4 regions of the Paenibacillus sp. FSL R5-0378 genome follow, and region 2 is predicted to be linked to each of the others. Evidence: riboswitches for the same ligand, from Rfam matches in the RefSeq annotation. Region 2 holds a riboswitch; each other region holds the start of a gene.
The links. Region 2 has a riboswitch for cyclic di-AMP ahead of MKY74_RS29700 (TrkH family potassium uptake protein). Riboswitches for the same ligand answer to the same signal wherever they lie in the genome.
Positions count from the first base shown of each region.

Region 1: it holds a riboswitch for cyclic di-AMP, as region 2 does, so the genes downstream of both, MKY74_RS11765 (alpha/beta fold hydrolase) here and MKY74_RS29700 (TrkH family potassium uptake protein) in region 2, are expected to answer to the same signal.
Region 3: it holds a riboswitch for cyclic di-AMP, as region 2 does, so the genes downstream of both, MKY74_RS08505 (hypothetical protein) here and MKY74_RS29700 (TrkH family potassium uptake protein) in region 2, are expected to answer to the same signal.
Region 4: it holds a riboswitch for cyclic di-AMP, as region 2 does, so the genes downstream of both, MKY74_RS03425 (C40 family peptidase) here and MKY74_RS29700 (TrkH family potassium uptake protein) in region 2, are expected to answer to the same signal.

Region 1 is NZ_JBBPAY010000001.1:2,494,571-2,498,516, reverse strand. Features, by position in the region: gene csaA (chaperone CsaA) at 1-202, opposite strand, end outside; gene MKY74_RS11770 (SDR family NAD(P)-dependent oxidoreductase) at 487-1,326, shown strand; gene MKY74_RS11765 (alpha/beta fold hydrolase) at 1,488-2,303, opposite strand; cyclic di-AMP (ydaO/yuaA leader) riboswitch at 2,487-2,651, opposite strand; cyclic di-AMP (ydaO/yuaA leader) riboswitch at 2,739-2,926, opposite strand; gene MKY74_RS11760 (hypothetical protein) at 3,410-3,946, shown strand, end outside.
Region 2 is NZ_JBBPAY010000001.1:6,397,933-6,401,878, forward strand. Features, by position in the region: gene MKY74_RS29690 (cation:proton antiporter) at 1-72, opposite strand, end outside; gene MKY74_RS29695 (potassium channel family protein) at 92-763, opposite strand; gene MKY74_RS29700 (TrkH family potassium uptake protein) at 850-2,190, opposite strand; cyclic di-AMP (ydaO/yuaA leader) riboswitch at 2,258-2,401, opposite strand; gene MKY74_RS29705 (CPBP family intramembrane glutamic endopeptidase) at 2,660-3,946, shown strand, end outside.
Region 3 is NZ_JBBPAY010000001.1:1,836,807-1,840,752, reverse strand. Features, by position in the region: gene kdpA (potassium-transporting ATPase subunit KdpA) at 1-1,329, opposite strand, end outside; gene kdpF (K(+)-transporting ATPase subunit F) at 1,399-1,476, opposite strand; gene MKY74_RS08505 (hypothetical protein) at 1,618-2,007, opposite strand; cyclic di-AMP (ydaO/yuaA leader) riboswitch at 2,145-2,317, opposite strand; cyclic di-AMP (ydaO/yuaA leader) riboswitch at 2,441-2,651, opposite strand; gene MKY74_RS08500 (glutathione peroxidase) at 2,962-3,456, shown strand; tRNA gene MKY74_RS08495 (tRNA-Leu) at 3,602-3,684, opposite strand; gene MKY74_RS08490 (urease accessory protein UreF) at 3,935-3,946, shown strand, end outside.
Region 4 is NZ_JBBPAY010000001.1:780,072-784,017, forward strand. Features, by position in the region: gene MKY74_RS03415 (M1 family metallopeptidase) at 1-967, shown strand, start outside; gene MKY74_RS03420 (hypothetical protein) at 978-1,820, shown strand; cyclic di-AMP (ydaO/yuaA leader) riboswitch at 2,094-2,231, shown strand; gene MKY74_RS03425 (C40 family peptidase) at 2,236-2,703, shown strand; cyclic di-AMP (ydaO/yuaA leader) riboswitch at 3,081-3,220, shown strand; gene MKY74_RS03430 (C40 family peptidase) at 3,224-3,715, shown strand; gene MKY74_RS03435 (GNAT family N-acetyltransferase) at 3,937-3,946, shown strand, end outside.

The DNA of each region.
Region 1 (3,946 bases), 3.9 Mb from region 2:
TAACGACGGCGGCCACCTGGCGGCCGACCAGCTGCTCGGGGGTATACCTTCTCGTAATCTGGGCCGAAGAACGCTTGACTCCAAGCTCCCCGAAATCAATGCTCAGCTTGATCGCCGGCTTGCGCGCCTCGGGAAAAGGCTCCGCCTTGACCACCGTTCCGATGCGAATGTCCAGCTTCATCAAATCTTCGATGGTTGCCACAACTTTTCCTCCTTCTTATGCCATGATGATATCTCTCCATTATATCCCTGCCTGTCAATGGCACAAGCACTTTCACCAACCTAAAAAAGGCTGCACACCGCAGCCCAGATTCCCATAACGTATTTTATCGGTATAGCCGCAAATAACAAATTAGCCATATGCCTAACTTTCAAGTGTGCCTTTTCATTGATTCCAAAAATCAATCGTTCATCCTCAAACTACGACAGTTAATGACGTATTACCATAGTATGATGAAATAAATAACTGCGAAGGAGTAGATGGACTTGAAGAGACTCGCTGGGAAAATCGCTCTCGTAACCGGAGGAAGCCGGGGAGCAGGACGTGGGATTGCCGTTGAGCTCGGGAAAGCCGGAGCAGTAGTTTATGTATCCGGAAGAAGTTTACGAGGGACGACTACACACGGTTTTCCAGGCAGTATCGATGAAACTGTGGAGGAGATTCGAAGTCATGGAGGAGAGGCGTACGCATGTCGTTGCGATCATACCCGTGATGAGGATACACAGGCTTTGATCGAGAGAATCCGACAGGAACAAGGACGGCTCCATATCCTAGTGAATAACGTCTGGGGACTGCATGACTTGGAAGTGAATTTACAATCCAAACCATTCTGGGAATATCCGCTGAACATGTGGGATGCTATGTTTCAGAATGGAGTACGCCCACAAATAGCGACAAACCATTATGCGATCCCGCTTATGCTGGAAGCTGATTCTGGATTGATCGTACATACCACATTTCAGGATCAGGATAAGTATTTAGGAACTTTCTATTACGACCTCGCCAAGAATACCATTAACCGCTCAGCGCTCGGATTAGCTCATGATCTCAAAAACACTGAAATAACCGTGGTAGCGGTCTCCCCTGGCTGGATGAGAACAGAACTGGTATTAAGGAACTTCGGTACAGATGAAGCTCATTGGAAAGAGGTTGAGGCTCTGAAACACACGGAGTCGCCGTACTACGTAGGGCGAGCGGTGTCAGCCCTAGCTGGGGATGATGAGGTGAAACTGAAAAACGGACGGGTACTACAGGTTGGTGATCTTGCCCAGGAATACGGGTTCACCGATATTGATGGACGGTTCATCCCTCCCTTTTTAATATAATCAGTCTCATTGAAAAAACGAATACTCGCTAGAGCTCAGTTAACCGCCTTCTTATCGGGCGGTTAACTGATTAGCTAATATAGCGAGTAGATCGTTTGGTTAGGGCCAGTGCGATTCAAGATGCGATTTTCTTTCCAGGAGGCAAATCCCATGACCACGGACTATCCTCCATAGGCTTCCCGGGTCCGGTAAATATGCTGGTCCATCAAAAAGTTCAGCAGCATGCGGTTGAATGCATGGGGCTGGCACAAATGGGTCGGGTACATCGCATCCTCGATCGTCGCCAGCTGCACATGCCGGAACAGGGTGGCCGCCCGCTGCATTTGCTTGACGAACCACTCGCTTTGGCTGCCTGCGACGCACAGTACAGGCATCGGCAGCCGCGCCAAATTGGCGGGCATCTCCATACGCAGCAGCTCCATGCGCTGCTTGATTGACTCTGTCGGCCGCTTGTGGTACAGCTCCTTGCGCAGGATGCTGTAGACCGGTCTCCACCGGTTATACGTCACCCGCAGCGACCGGAGGAAAAACTCCGCAGGCAAATAATAAGACAGCCAGCTGCACGCCTCGCAAATATTCAGCAAATGGTTCTTTTTCCCGAAGCATCCCGCGAAGTAGCTGTCTACGAGCACCAGGGCGCTGACCCGGTCCGGATGAAGGGCGGCAAACGTCTGGGCGAGCACGCTTCCGCTGGAACAGCCGACAAGCGTCGCCTGCGAAATATGCAGCTTATTGAGCAGCTCGCACAGATCGCTGCATTGGGTTTCCATAATGTGCCCGACCTCCACGTCAAGCTTCCCCGAATTGCCGTAACCCCGGAGGTCCAGCACGATTACCTTCGCCCGCTTGCTGAAATATTCGACCTGGGGCTCAAACATATGATGGGACGACAAATGCCCGTGAATGAACACGATGGGCGTGCCGCTGCCGTGAATTTCGTAATATAACGTGGTTCCGTTTACTTGTATCTGAGGCACTTCATGTTCTCCTCTCTCCCAAATAACCTGTTTTCTCTGTTTGTGCAAAATCGCGGGCGCCGCCCGCTTGGGAATCGATGCTTCTCCTTGTTTAAACAACAAAAAAGAAGCAACGGAAAGAGGACACTCTTCCATGCTTCCAACTCCAAGGCCGAATAAGCCTTGCCATCTGCATGAATAACAGCTGCCTCTCTTAACACGCTTGCGTGGTTAGCTGACGGATTCGGGCCCAAGAGTAGCCCTACTCATCACTTTCGAGATTCACCCCATATGGCCGCAGCGGATGCTGCAGACACGACCGGTTCCCCCGCTTTCCGCCCTCCGGCGGAAATTCAGCGAATAGACATATTTCATGTACACGCTTCATCCTTCAAAATGAGCGCACAGAAAAACACAGAGCAGATACCCTGTGTTGATGCGTCAAATCACAGTTTCCTCCGCTCTCAACTACGCTTACGAGGTTAGCTGACGGATTCGGGCCGTGAGAGTAGCCCTACGGAAACAGGCATTATCCTGCCTCCGATTCACCCCTGCAAGCCGCAAGCCCCAGCATAAAGCTCCGTGGGGCGAGGACTGCGATTGGTTCCCCCGCTTTTCATCGGAAAATTCAGCGTTTATCAAGTCGCAAATCTTACTCTATTGGATGATGAAATGAATATACGCCTGGGACGGCGAACTGTAAAGCAGGGAAACGATACGATTCCCTGCTTTATTTGGGGATCTGATGGGAAAACGGGTCCTAATCCGTAGGAATCATTGTTTTACGGCCTTTCCTACCGCTTTCCTTAGCTTTGCTGGATAACTGAAGGCGGGAAGCCATTCAAATGGCTGAACCCGCCCATTGGATAGGAATATAATGCCGATATAGGGCTGAAGCCGCTAGGCTGAAAAAAAGCGGCTTTTTGCCGGAATTTTGGACTTTGCGCTGGAAAGATGCTGGTTTTGATCCGAAAAATCCGCCTCGTCTTCTTGCCAAAGATATCCCTTGGACGTATGATGCGGATAGTTTACCAATCGGACACATGTATGGAACCCTACTGGCCGTGACGATCCGGAACAAGACGGCAGGGAGTATCCATGAAATCACAGTCAAGGAGGATGTCACGATGAACCGGGCTTTGATTCCCACCATCGAACTGTTTGAAATCGTTCTTCCAAGATACCAGCACCACAGCCTGGGCTGGCTGGAAAACTGCCGGATCGGCATTTTAAAGCTGCCTTACTCCGGCGAGGAAGGGCTTGCCGAGGGCCTGCTGTGCTCAGGCAAGCAAGCCTTCGATCTGGTACGGTGGGGCTGCCGCCTGCGCTATATTTGCGGCCTGACGCTGGAAGAGGCCATCACCGCGACGGCCATGAACATTCTGAAGCAGCCGGGCCACAATCAGTACCCGCTCGCGCTGATGGCGCTGCTTGATGTCAGGTCACGCCTGGAGCAGCATACCGCGCGCACAACAGCCGAACAGATGGGAAGATCCCTTGATGTCGGCCTTCTCAAGCTGAACCGTACGGCTTACGCCGAAGGAGCCGCAGCATCGCTGCGCATCCGGGGAGGAACGTCGCTTGCGATCTCCGGCCTGACGGCTGACCTTGATACGGAAATCCAGGCGAAAGCTCCCGTCAACCGCCTCCCGCTGCTCGGCCCG
Region 2 (3,946 bases):
CATGCCGACGGCAATGATAAACAGCAGCAGTATTAAAATGTGATGAATAATTTCGGTCGTCGGGGATTCCATGTCTGTCTCACTTCCGGATTTATGACTTGACGTTCACCGCTTCGCTCTCGAAGCGGTCGATATTGCTGTTGGAGCCAATGATGACCATGATGTCGCCCGCATGCAGCTGGTCCATCGCCGTCGGCGCGACGATGACTCCCTCGGTACGATGGAGCGCAACAATGCTGCATCCGTACCGGGCTCTCGTATTGACTTCGCTCAGCGTCTTCCCGTTCAGGCATTGCGGTACGGTCATCTCCACGATGCTGTAATCTTTGGACAGCTCAATGTAATCCAGCAAATTCGGCGTCACGAGCTGGTGCGCCACCCGGATGCCCATGTCCCGCTCCGGAAAGATGACCCGGTCCACGCCCAGCTTGGACAAGGCTTTGCCGTGCAGCATGGAGATGGCCTTCGCCACTACGGTCTGAACGCCGAGTTCCTTCAGCAGGATTGCGGCCAGGATGCTCATCTGGATATCGTCCCCGATCGCCACGATTCCGCAGTCAAAATTGCGGATTCCCAGCGATTTGAGAACCTCCTCATCGGTTGCATCCGCCACCACGGCGTGGGTCAGATGCTCGCTCATATCATTGACCACTTCTTCATTGATGTCTACCCCAAGCACCTCATAACCCAGATCCATAAGCTCCATGGCCAAGCTTGAGCCGAACCTCCCTAAACCGATCACGACAAACTGCTGTGTTTTCATTTCTTTCCAGATGCTCCTTATCCTTTAATGTTGGTTCTATATATGGTTCTTATAACAATATTGAAACTTTGAATCACCCAAATTCCTTACCCGATAATGATCTTACCTTCGGGATGGCGGTACAGCTCCTTGCCCTTCTTCGGACCAAGCGCGTAGGCGAAGGTCAGCGGCCCAAGACGGCCGGCAAACATCGTCAGGCAGATCAGGATTTTCCCGATCAAGGACAAATGCGGCGTCAGCCCGAGCGATAATCCTACGGTGCCGAAAGCCGAAGTCGTCTCGTACAGGATCATCAAAAAGCTGCTGTCTTCTGTCGTGGACAGAATCATCGATACGCCGACGACCAGAAACAAGGCCAGAAAGGTAATGGTCAACGCTTTGAAAATCCGCTCCTGCGCCAAACGGTACCGGTACAGGACGATATCGTCGCGGCCGCGGATCATCGCGATCACCGCACCGACGAGGATGGTGAACGTCGTGGTCTTGATCCCGCCCCCGGTAGAGCCCGGCGACGCGCCGATAAACATCAGAATGATCGTGAAAAATTGCGATGCCTGGCGCATATCTGCCAAGTTCAGCGTATTCGCCCCTGCCGTCCGCGGCGTGACCGACTGGAACAGCGAGGCGAGAATTTTGCCACCCCAATTCAGCGAACCGAGCGTCTTGGGATTCGTGAATTCAAAGATAAAGATGACGACTGCTCCGACCACAATCAGGGCACCGGTCATGGACAGCACCACTTTGCTGTGGAGCGACAGTTTCCGGTGTACCTGGTAATCCACCAGATCGGACATGACGATAAAGCCGATGCCGCCGGATACGATCAGAAACATCACGACAAAATTGACGAGCGGATCGTATACAAATCCCGTCAGGCTGTTAAAATGGCCGAACAGGTCAAATCCCGCATTATTGAACATGGACACGCCATGAAATATTCCAAAATAGATCGCTTTTCCAAGAGGCATATCGAACGACCACCGGATGGCAAGCAGCAGTGCTCCGCAGCCTTCGATCGTCAACGAAAAAAATATGACTTTCCGGATCAGACGGACGATGCCTTCCATCGTATTCTGATTCATCGCTTCCTGCAGCAGGAGCCGGTCCCGGAGCGAAATCCGGCGCTTGAACACCAGAGCGATCAGCGTGGCCATCGTCATAAAACCGAGCCCGCCGATCTGGATCAGCAGCATGATGACGACTTGACCGAACGTGCTGAAATACAGCCCCGTATCTTTGACAACCAAACCGGTCACGCAGGTCGCCGAGGTTGCCGTAAACAAGGCATCCATAAAATTCAGCGGCTTACCCGTCGTGTTCGAAATCGGCAAGGTGAGCAGTATGGCTCCGATCAAAATAATGGCCGCAAAACCTAGCGTTAATACTTGCGGAGGGGCCAGCCGGAACCACTTCCATTTCCCAATCAATACATTCACCTCTTTAAAAAAGTCAAAAGAAAAAAAGCATCGGAAATCCAATGCCTTTCGGTTTGGCTCCTGCATGCACGACGCCTACGAGGTTAGCTGACGGATTCGGGCATGCACAGGTTGCCCTATTCGCGGACTAAACCGTCCCAACGAAATTCACCCCAAAAAATTGGTTCCCCCGTTTTCACTTGAAATTCGGCGTTCTTATTCATTTGCATCAAAATTATAATCTTTATTGTAGGACTTCACAAAGGCCTTTTTCTGATGAATTGGATGGAAAACAGCCTGATTCGCAATGCAGGTGGACACGGCCTGCGGTTATCTTCTCTTTTCGATGGCTTTCCTTGATTTTCATCGTTTTTTCACCACTATTTTCAGGGTATACTGGTTTTGGGCGAATCTTCTATGTTATGTTTACCGTACTGTATTGGGGGGAATGGTATCTTTATCACATTCAAGGGGGGATTTCATGGACCGGTTAAACCAGCCGCTGGAAATCAGGGCCAATTATAAATGGCTGGGCATTTTGGGGGTCATCGGCCTTATTTTATTCTTTTTTGTACAAGTGTTTCCGCAGACGAGCTCGGAGACGCTAGAGGGGCAAACGACCAAGGTCATCAGCAAATCGGAGGCGGAAGCAGCCGCCAAAGCGTTTGCCTCGGACCGGTTGAATATTCAAACAGGCATTGCCGCCGAACCGCTCGTCACGTACCAGTCGGAATCGGACCTTTACGGTTATTTATCCAGAGAGAAGCTTCTTAACGAATATAACAAGAAATACGAACCGAAGTATCCTTATGACGTGTTCCGGGTCCGGCTGCCCGAGTCGAGCGATCAGGGATATGTCAATGTAGACGTACATATGAACACGGGCAAGGTGGTCGGGTTCTCCATCACGCCTCCGTACTCCAAGTATGCTGCCGCGATGGCTGAATCGAACGAAACCATGCGCAAGCAGAAACTGAGAATTGTGGAAGGCAACATGACGCTGGAGGATAAAGAGGAAATCGCCTCGTCCTGGCTGCAGAAGCTGGGCTATAACACCGGCTCCCTGAAAGTATCGAGCGGCAAGGATGAGCCCGGATTGATCTATACCGACTCCTCCTCGCACATCGGGGAATCGCAGCTGGAATTCAAGTTTGCCTTTGAGGATGGGGAGCTTCACTCCTTCCTCCCTGGATTTTCGGTCCCATCCGCTCATACGGCTTATGTAGAGAAGCAGACCAAAAGCGCCACGATGCTGACCATGCTGGGATACGGACTGTTTACGATCGTGCTCGGCATTCTCGCCATCATTTACAGTGCACTGACGCGGCGGTACACCTCCTTTGCACGCGGGCTGTTTTTGTCCTTGTTTTATTTTGTTGTCTCATTGCTGACGACGTATAACATGCTGCCGGTGCTGGAAGCAGAAGGCTTCTCCCAGTTCGGGATCATCGCGGCCATGGTCGTTCAGGTGATCCTGAGCATTGCGATGACGGTGCTCCTGTATTTCTCCCTGGTCGGCGGGGACGGACTGTGGCGCAAAGCCGGTTACAACGCCTGGGCCCGCGCCAAAGAGCCAGGATACGGGCGTTACGTGCTCCACAGCATGTTCACCGGGTATTTGTGGGCGTTTATCCTGATGGGGGCGCAGTCGGTGATCTATCTCGTCCTGGACCGGACGATCCACAGCTGGTCCACGACGGACGCCTCGCAGTCCCCGTATAACATGCTGTATCCGTGGATGCTGCCGATCATGGCCTGGATGGCCGGC
Region 3 (3,946 bases), 4.6 Mb from region 2:
GTCGGTACCCAGGTGCGTCATAAACGAAATCGCCGTCGGAGCAAGAATAATGAAGGGATGCATCAGAATCGCCACCGCGATCAGCTTCATCTCCCGGGCTTCGATCTTCCGGCCCAGAAATTCCGGCGTCCGGCCAACCATCAGGCCGCAGATAAATACGCCGAGGATTGCATACATGATCATATTGACGAAACCGACCCCCTTGCCGCCGAACACGACGTTCAGCATCATTTCGGCCAAGGGCGCAAGTCCTCCCAGCGGCGTCAGCGTATCATGCATGTTGTTGACCGACCCCGTCGTTGCGGCGGTGGTGACGGTTGTGAACAACGCGGACTGCGCGATGCCAAAGCGCACCTCCTTGCCTTCCATGCTGCCGGCCGAGCTGTTGATTCCCAATTGGTTGATCAGCGGGTTGCCGGCTTTTTCCGAGAAATACGTCAGGCACAGGAACGCTACGAACAGCGTCATCATGACGCTGAAAATCATCCAGCCCTGCTTCTTGTTCCGGGCGAACCGTCCGAACGTGTAAGGCAGTGACGCCGAAATTGTCCACATGCTGAGAATTTCGATCACGTTGGTCAGCGGGCTTGGGTTCTCGAACGGATGGGCCGAGTTGACACCGAAGAAGCCTCCCCCGTTCGTTCCGAGGTGCTTGATCGATTCCAGCGAGGCTACAGGACCCAGCGGAATCTGCTGCACGCCGCCTCCCAGCGTTTGCACGGCCCGCATCGGCTCCAGCGTCTGCGGCACTTTGAGCCCGACCAGCACCAGGGTTACGATGAGGGCAAGCGGCACGAACAGGCGGACATGCGCCTTGATAAAATCCTCGAAGAAGTTCCCGAGCCCCTCACCCCTGCGGGTGATGCCGCGCATAAAAGCAATCGCGATAGCCAGGCCCGAGGCTGCCGAGGTAAACATCATCATCGTGATGACGATCATTTGGCCAAAATAAGACATGCCGCTCTCTCCGCTGTAATGCTGGAGGTTCGTGTTCGTCATAAAGCTGATGACCGTGTTGAAGGACAGGCTCGCCTCCATATTGCCGATGCCGTTCGGGTTGCCCGGAAGGGCGCCCATCGTTCGCAGCAATATATAGCTGATCGCTACCAGAAAGATATTGGTTGCGATCATGCTGAGCGCGTACTTTTTCCAATTCATGCTGCCCCGCTGCTTCAGCCCGATGATCCGGTATAAAACTCTTTCCACGCCGCCGAAAATCCGGTCCGTCCGGTTCGGTTCATTGGAGAATATATGATATACGTAAGTGCCTACCGGCTTCACGAGCAGCAGGAGCACGAAAATGACGATACAAATTTGCAAAATATCCAAGGCTGGCTTCCCCCTCTTACGAGCATGTTCTGCTTTGGCCCCTTGAGGCTTACAGATTTAAAATACCGGTCAAAATTTTTCCGGATGGATCAAGGCGTAAACCAAATAGATAAAGACAAGCACGGCGAATGCCCCAACGACAATCATTGGTCTTTGCCCCCTTCTTCCACCACTTGGCCGCACCAATGAAAAAATAACAAGAACACGCCAAAGGTGGCAGCGAGCGCAAGTATCATATATACATCCATCATCGTTTCCGGTCTCTCCTTTGCATGGTTAGAATCATCTTTATTTCAGTAAAAATCCGACTTCGCCGTTTAAGGTATAAATGATGTGATCTGCACCAAGCCCCCGGTAAATGCCGGGTGAGCTGCCCCTCTGCGTAATGACATATACCGGTTCCGACGTCCAGGGACGGCAGATCTGCAAATAGCGGCAGGTCAGGTTGAGGCTGCTTTCAAAAAGAAAGATTTTGCCGACCTCCATTTCGGGCACCACCCAATCCTCCGCGTGATTCGTATTCAGCCGGATGATCCGCTGCACCCCCATTTTTCTCAAGAGGCGTTCCTCCCGGGCACTGTTGGTCAGAACGGCAAAGGGCCTCTTCCAATACATCAGCAGCTTGATAAAATTGCGTCCCGCCTCGTTCGGCGCGGTCACGATGACGACGTTGTCCATTTCAAAGGCTCCTCCTGTGCGGCAGCCGCGAATACGCAAAAGAAGCCGCAGGGAAAGAAGGACCTTTCCCGCGGCTTCTTGAATGTGGACGAATATGAAGGATCGTCCTATATTCAAAATGCGCACGACAAGTGCTGTCTCTCTCCCGTTACGCTGACGAGGTTAGCTGTCGGATTCGGGCGTGAGAGTCGCCCTACCTTCCGGTACTTACCGTACCGGAAAGATTCACCCCGGCGGCTTCCATTCCAGGCGGCCGCTGTGGTTCCCCCGCTCCCGGCCGTTTCCGGCCGAAATTAAGCGTTATTGATAAGTGTATGTGATTGTGATGAATGCTCTCTTTTGTTCCAGTAAGCTAAAAAAGGGTAAAAAAAAACACAGAGGCCAGCTGATCCCCCTGTGATCCGAAAGTTTATTCGGGTCGCAAGTTTCATCATTCCTCTCTCAAACGACGCTTACGAGGTTAGCTGACGGATTCGAGCGGTGAGAGTCGCTCTACCCGGCCGGATCCATGGCATCCGTAGCCGGGATTCACCCCTGCGGCTGGCAGCAGACCCCCGACTCTCACACCGGTTCGCTGCTCCATGGCACGCGTTTGGTTCCCCCGATTTCCGCGCTTTTTTGCGGAAACTCAGCGATTAGTAATGGAAACTGTATTGAATACGCTCTGAATCATACACCCGCTCCTTCCAAGCTGTAAAGGCAGTCTAAAAATCATGAACCGCGAATTTTGGAACATTCAGGACCTTATTAGCGCTTACATTTTGGCTTTTTGACTTCTACCTCTTCCATGCTCCCGATTTGGCGCATTTATGGAATCCAGGTCATTAAGGGACACTGGCTCGCAGGAATATCCGCATTGACATTACAGTTCAATCGTTTAAAATTAAATTGTGTGCTTGGTAAATGATTCGGCTGGATGATGATTCATAGCAGCACAAAAGGAGGAGGATGGCAGTGAGCGTCTATGATTTTCAAGTGAACACGCTGCGCGGTAAAGAGGTATCGTTAAAGGAATATGAAGGTGACGTGCTGCTGATCGTGAACACGGCCAGCAAATGCGGATTTACGCCGCAGTTTCGCGGGCTGCAGGAGCTGTACGACGAGTTCGGCGACCATCATTTTCAAATTCTCGGTTTTCCGAGCAACCAGTTTGCCAATCAGGAGCCCGGTACCAGCGAGGAGATCGGCGAATTCTGCCAGATGAATTACGGGGTCACGTTCCCGATGTTTGAGAAGATCGACGTCAAGGGCAGCAACGCCCACCCACTGTTTCAATACCTGACCCGGGAAGCGCCGGGCGTGCTCGGATCGAAAGCGGTCAAGTGGAACTTTACCAAGTTCCTGGTCGACTCCAAGGGCAGGGTCATCAAGCGTTACGCGCCCAAAACGACACCGGACAAAATCGAAAACGACATTCGCAAGCTGCTTGCATCCGGAAAAAGCGAATAGGCAAATCAGCTCTACAAAATAACGCTACTTGCTGCGATCCGAAATTCACTTGCTTTGCGGGAACCCAAAATATACGAAAATGCATTAAGCAACAAAAAAAGCTTCCCTGGATTTCTCCAAGGAAGCTTCTTTCTGTGTTCATAGATGCGGTAGAGAGGACTCGAACCTCCACGGGCGTACGCCCACTACCCCCTCAAGATAGCGTGTCTGCCATTCCACCACTACCGCATATCCAAAGTTCATTTAGCGAACTTTTTTATTATACACAAAATCATCCGAATTGTAAAGGGAAATGCATTATAACACCAATCATGTAATATTATATAACACAAAAAACGAAAAAAACAGTGATTTAGTCGCCCTAACATTGACAAATCATTATATTTATGTAATATTAACTTACAAATAATAGTGATCGATGATTTAACTTCGCAATTCATGTAATATTTATTACCACAACAAAATGGAGGTGACCGCGTTGAACGACAAA
Region 4 (3,946 bases), 5.6 Mb from region 2:
CAAGGCCGCGCTTAAATATTTCAGCAAATGGTACGGGAAGTATCCGTATTCCACCCTGTCTATCGTCGTCCCGCCCGAAGCAGGCAACGGGGCAGGCGGCATGGAGTATCCGACGCTGATTACCGCCTTCGGGGCCAAGGACGACTCCCCGGGTTACGATCTCGAGCGGACCGTCATCCACGAAATCGGCCATCAGTACTTCTACGGCATGATCGCCAGCAACGAGTTCGAGGAGGCCTGGCTGGACGAAGGCTTCACCTCCTACGCTGAGGATAAGCTGATGGAGCAGGAATACGGCGTCATCCCCAATCTGCCGATCCAGTCCTCGCTCATCGCTTCGCCTGCGCCGCTGACCCAGGACGCCTGGAAATATACGTCGCAGAATCAATATGCACTGAACGTGTATTACCGCGGCAAGATGGTCCTGAAAGAAATGGAGACGCTGACCGGCGCCCAGACCATGAAGAAAATCATGTCCACCTATGCGAAGAAATACCGTTTCCAACATCCTGCCACGGCCGATTTTCAAAAGGTGGTCGAGCAGGTAACCAGCAAGTCGTGGCAGACCTTCTTCGATCAATATGTATACGGCAGCCAGATGGCCGATTTTTCGGTCGACGAAATTACGGTGCGCAAGGATAAGGATTCGGCGCAGCCCCGGTACGATTCTTTGGTGAAGGTCAGCAAAAAGGGCGGCGATCTGCCGCAGGTGCCGATACTGTTCACGTTTACGGACGGGCATCAGATCAAAAAGGTTTGGGACGTAAAGAACGCCAGCACCCAGTTCAAGCTGACATACAGCTCCCCGCTGGCCTGGGCCATGATCGATCCCGGCTATACGATCGTGCTGGAAAACAAACATGTGAACAACTACCTGAAGGCGGACATGGATCATAAAGTGCTCCTCCGCTGGAACGTAAGCATTACCAAGCTGATTGAAACCCTGCTTGGAAGTCTGTCCTGGTGAGGTGAGAGCAGTGAAATCCTATATTGTTAACGGTTGGAAAAGCGTCAAAGACCAATTTTATGTCATGATCATCATGTTCCTGTACCAGCTGCTCTGGGGCTACTTCCTGTACCGTCTGATCGATTCGGCGGTCGTGCCGCTGCTGATGCGGTATCCCGATCCCCCGCCGACCGAACTCAGCCAGGTCCTCTATTATGTAGAGGGACAGATGAGCTTGACGCAAAGCAGCACCGTGCATACTTACCTTTGGGTTCTCCTGGGAATGGTCGCCCTCCGCATGCTGCTGACCCCATTTATCCACGCGGGCATCTTCTACGGCCTGCACCGGGAGCATCAGGGAGAACGCGGACTGTTTTTCTTCCAGGGCATGAAGCTGCACGGCAAAACGGTGTTTCTTTTTCACCTGATCGAATGGGTGCTTATCGCCGCTCCGTTATACTGGATGATCCCGAAGATGTATCCCATCCTGCTCAGCGCGATCCAAAACCATGCCCAGCTGCTTCACTGCATCCCGTACATTGCAGTCTGGCTTCTGTACTGCTACATCGTCCATCAGATGATTCTGTTCATGCAGTTTGGCAAAACCGGTGGAACCAGCATGTTCTCCTCGCTCTGGATCTGCCTGCGAAGCGCGCTGCCGGTCATCGGCATATCCGTTCTGCTGGGCACGGTCAGCCTGCTCTTGTATGGCATTACCAGCAGCGTCTCTCTGATCTGGGCAGGGCTTGCCACCCTGATTATCCAACAGGGCTACCATATGGTCAGCTGTATCTTTAAATTATGGAATATCTCCTCCCAATATGATTTGTGGCATCAGCAAATGAACCGTACGAAAAAAAATATTTCGGAATAGTTAAAATTTTGTCATAACTTTAACCCGCTGATAAAAGAAGAACCCCGTCTCTTTCTGTTGAAAAGAGGCGGGGTTTTTGTTGTAAAATGATTGTTAACCATTTGCCAAAGTATAAATCCTCTGTTAAAATAATCCGAGTACGAACTTAGTAACAACTTTGTAATCTTTGCTGTAACGATTTTGACTTTGCTGTAACTGATTTCATCATTTGTCCGTTCATTTGATTGGTATGTACGATTATAGGTAACTTGTCAGCATGTCCATTTCCGGTGCAATCATCACGAGCCGAATTCCCGGGCACCAGGAAGCGGGGGATCCAATTTTGGGTGAATTGATCTCGCTACAGAGGGATCATAGGGGACCTTCTACCGAATCCTTAAGCTAACCTCGCAGGCATTGGAAGGGGTTTATTTTTTTGAAGAAGAAGTTGGCAGCCGCAGCGCTGGGCCTTACACTTGCGTTCTCCATGGGCACCGGCAGCGTATTTGCGGATTCATCTCTGAATCACATCGTTAACAACACGATCGGCGTTTCTTACAAAACCGGCGGAACAACTACGAACGGCTTCGATTGCTCCGGTTTTACCCGTTACGTGTACCAAAAGCTGGGGTTAAACCTCCCGCGTGTATCCGCTGCGCAATATAAAACAGGTACCGCTGTTTCCAAAAGCCAGCTGAGAGCAGGAGACCTGGTTTTCTTTAACACCCTAGGCGCAGGCGTATCCCATGTCGGTATTTACATCGGCAACGGAAAATTCGCGCACGCGTCCTCTTCGAAAGGCGTTACCATCAGCAAACTGAGCCAAAGCTACTACGCCAACCGCTACGTTGGCGCCAAACGGGTCATGAGTACGGCCAAATATCAAGCTGCGGTTTACAATTGATTATCTCTCGAAAACAATGCATATCCATAACAACCCGCGCCGCTGATTTTTGCCGAAATCGCCCCGCGGGTTTGTTGTTACTTATTAGACGTACGAACCACCGAAAAGGTAACAGCATTTCAAAAAATTTTTTTACACGAGTAAATCCACGGTTTTCCCCTGTTTTTTCCACCCTTGTCATTTCTTTTACCCACTCGTCCAACAAATAAACATCATTTCCTATAAATTTTCCTACAAATCTTCTTTTTCTGTTAGAAACAATTGCCAAAGTCCGATTCCTTTGTTACAATAGTCCCAGCGATAGTAACAACTTTGTAATCTTTACCTGACACAAAGTTGCGAACGAATAAGAAGTACCAGGGAATGATACATAGTGTAAAAAGTTCATGCCGAATTTCCTCACACTAAGGAAAGCGGGGGAACCAGTTATGGGTGAATTGATCTTGCTTCAGAGGGATCATAGGGGGCCTTCTACCGAATCCTTAAGCTAACCTCGCAGGCGCCGGAAGGGGTATTTTACTTGAAGAAGAAGCTTGCAGCAGCAATCATGAGTTTCGCCATCGTGCTCACGGTCGGCACAGGAAGCGCTTTCGCGGATTCCAAGATGGATAAAGTGATCGACAGTGCGATCGGAACCAAGTACAGAACGGGCGGAACCACAACAAGCGGATTTGACTGCTCGGGATTTACAATGTATGTATTTGATCAATTGGGCATCGATCTGCCCCATCAGTCTGGTTCCCAGTTCAGCATGGGTTCGGCCGTATCCCGCAGTGATCTGAGAGCAGGCGACTTGGTATTCTTTAATACATCGGGAGCCGGAGTATCCCATGTCGGAATTTACGTCGGCGACGGAAAATTCGCACATGCCTCCACTTCTCGCGGTGTGATCATCAGCTCTCTGAGCGACAGCTACTACGTCAACCGCTACGTTGGCGCCAAACGAATCATGAGTACGGATAAATACAAAACCGCCGCCGTCGATTCCGAGGACGTAGATGACGTCCAGTAATGCAGGTAAAGCAAGGGTACGAGATCCCGTAGAATGAGATTTTTGCCGAAATCTCCTTTTGCGGGATTTTTTGCGGACAGAAATGGGTAACCCTTCCATTCCCGCCCGCTACTCCTCATTTACCCCTCTATTCTGAAATTAAACAGATATCTGGGACAATCCGGAATATTTTTTCTCTAATGTTCAAATCCTACAGGGAGGTCTGGAAGGGAGATCTGCACATGAACCTCC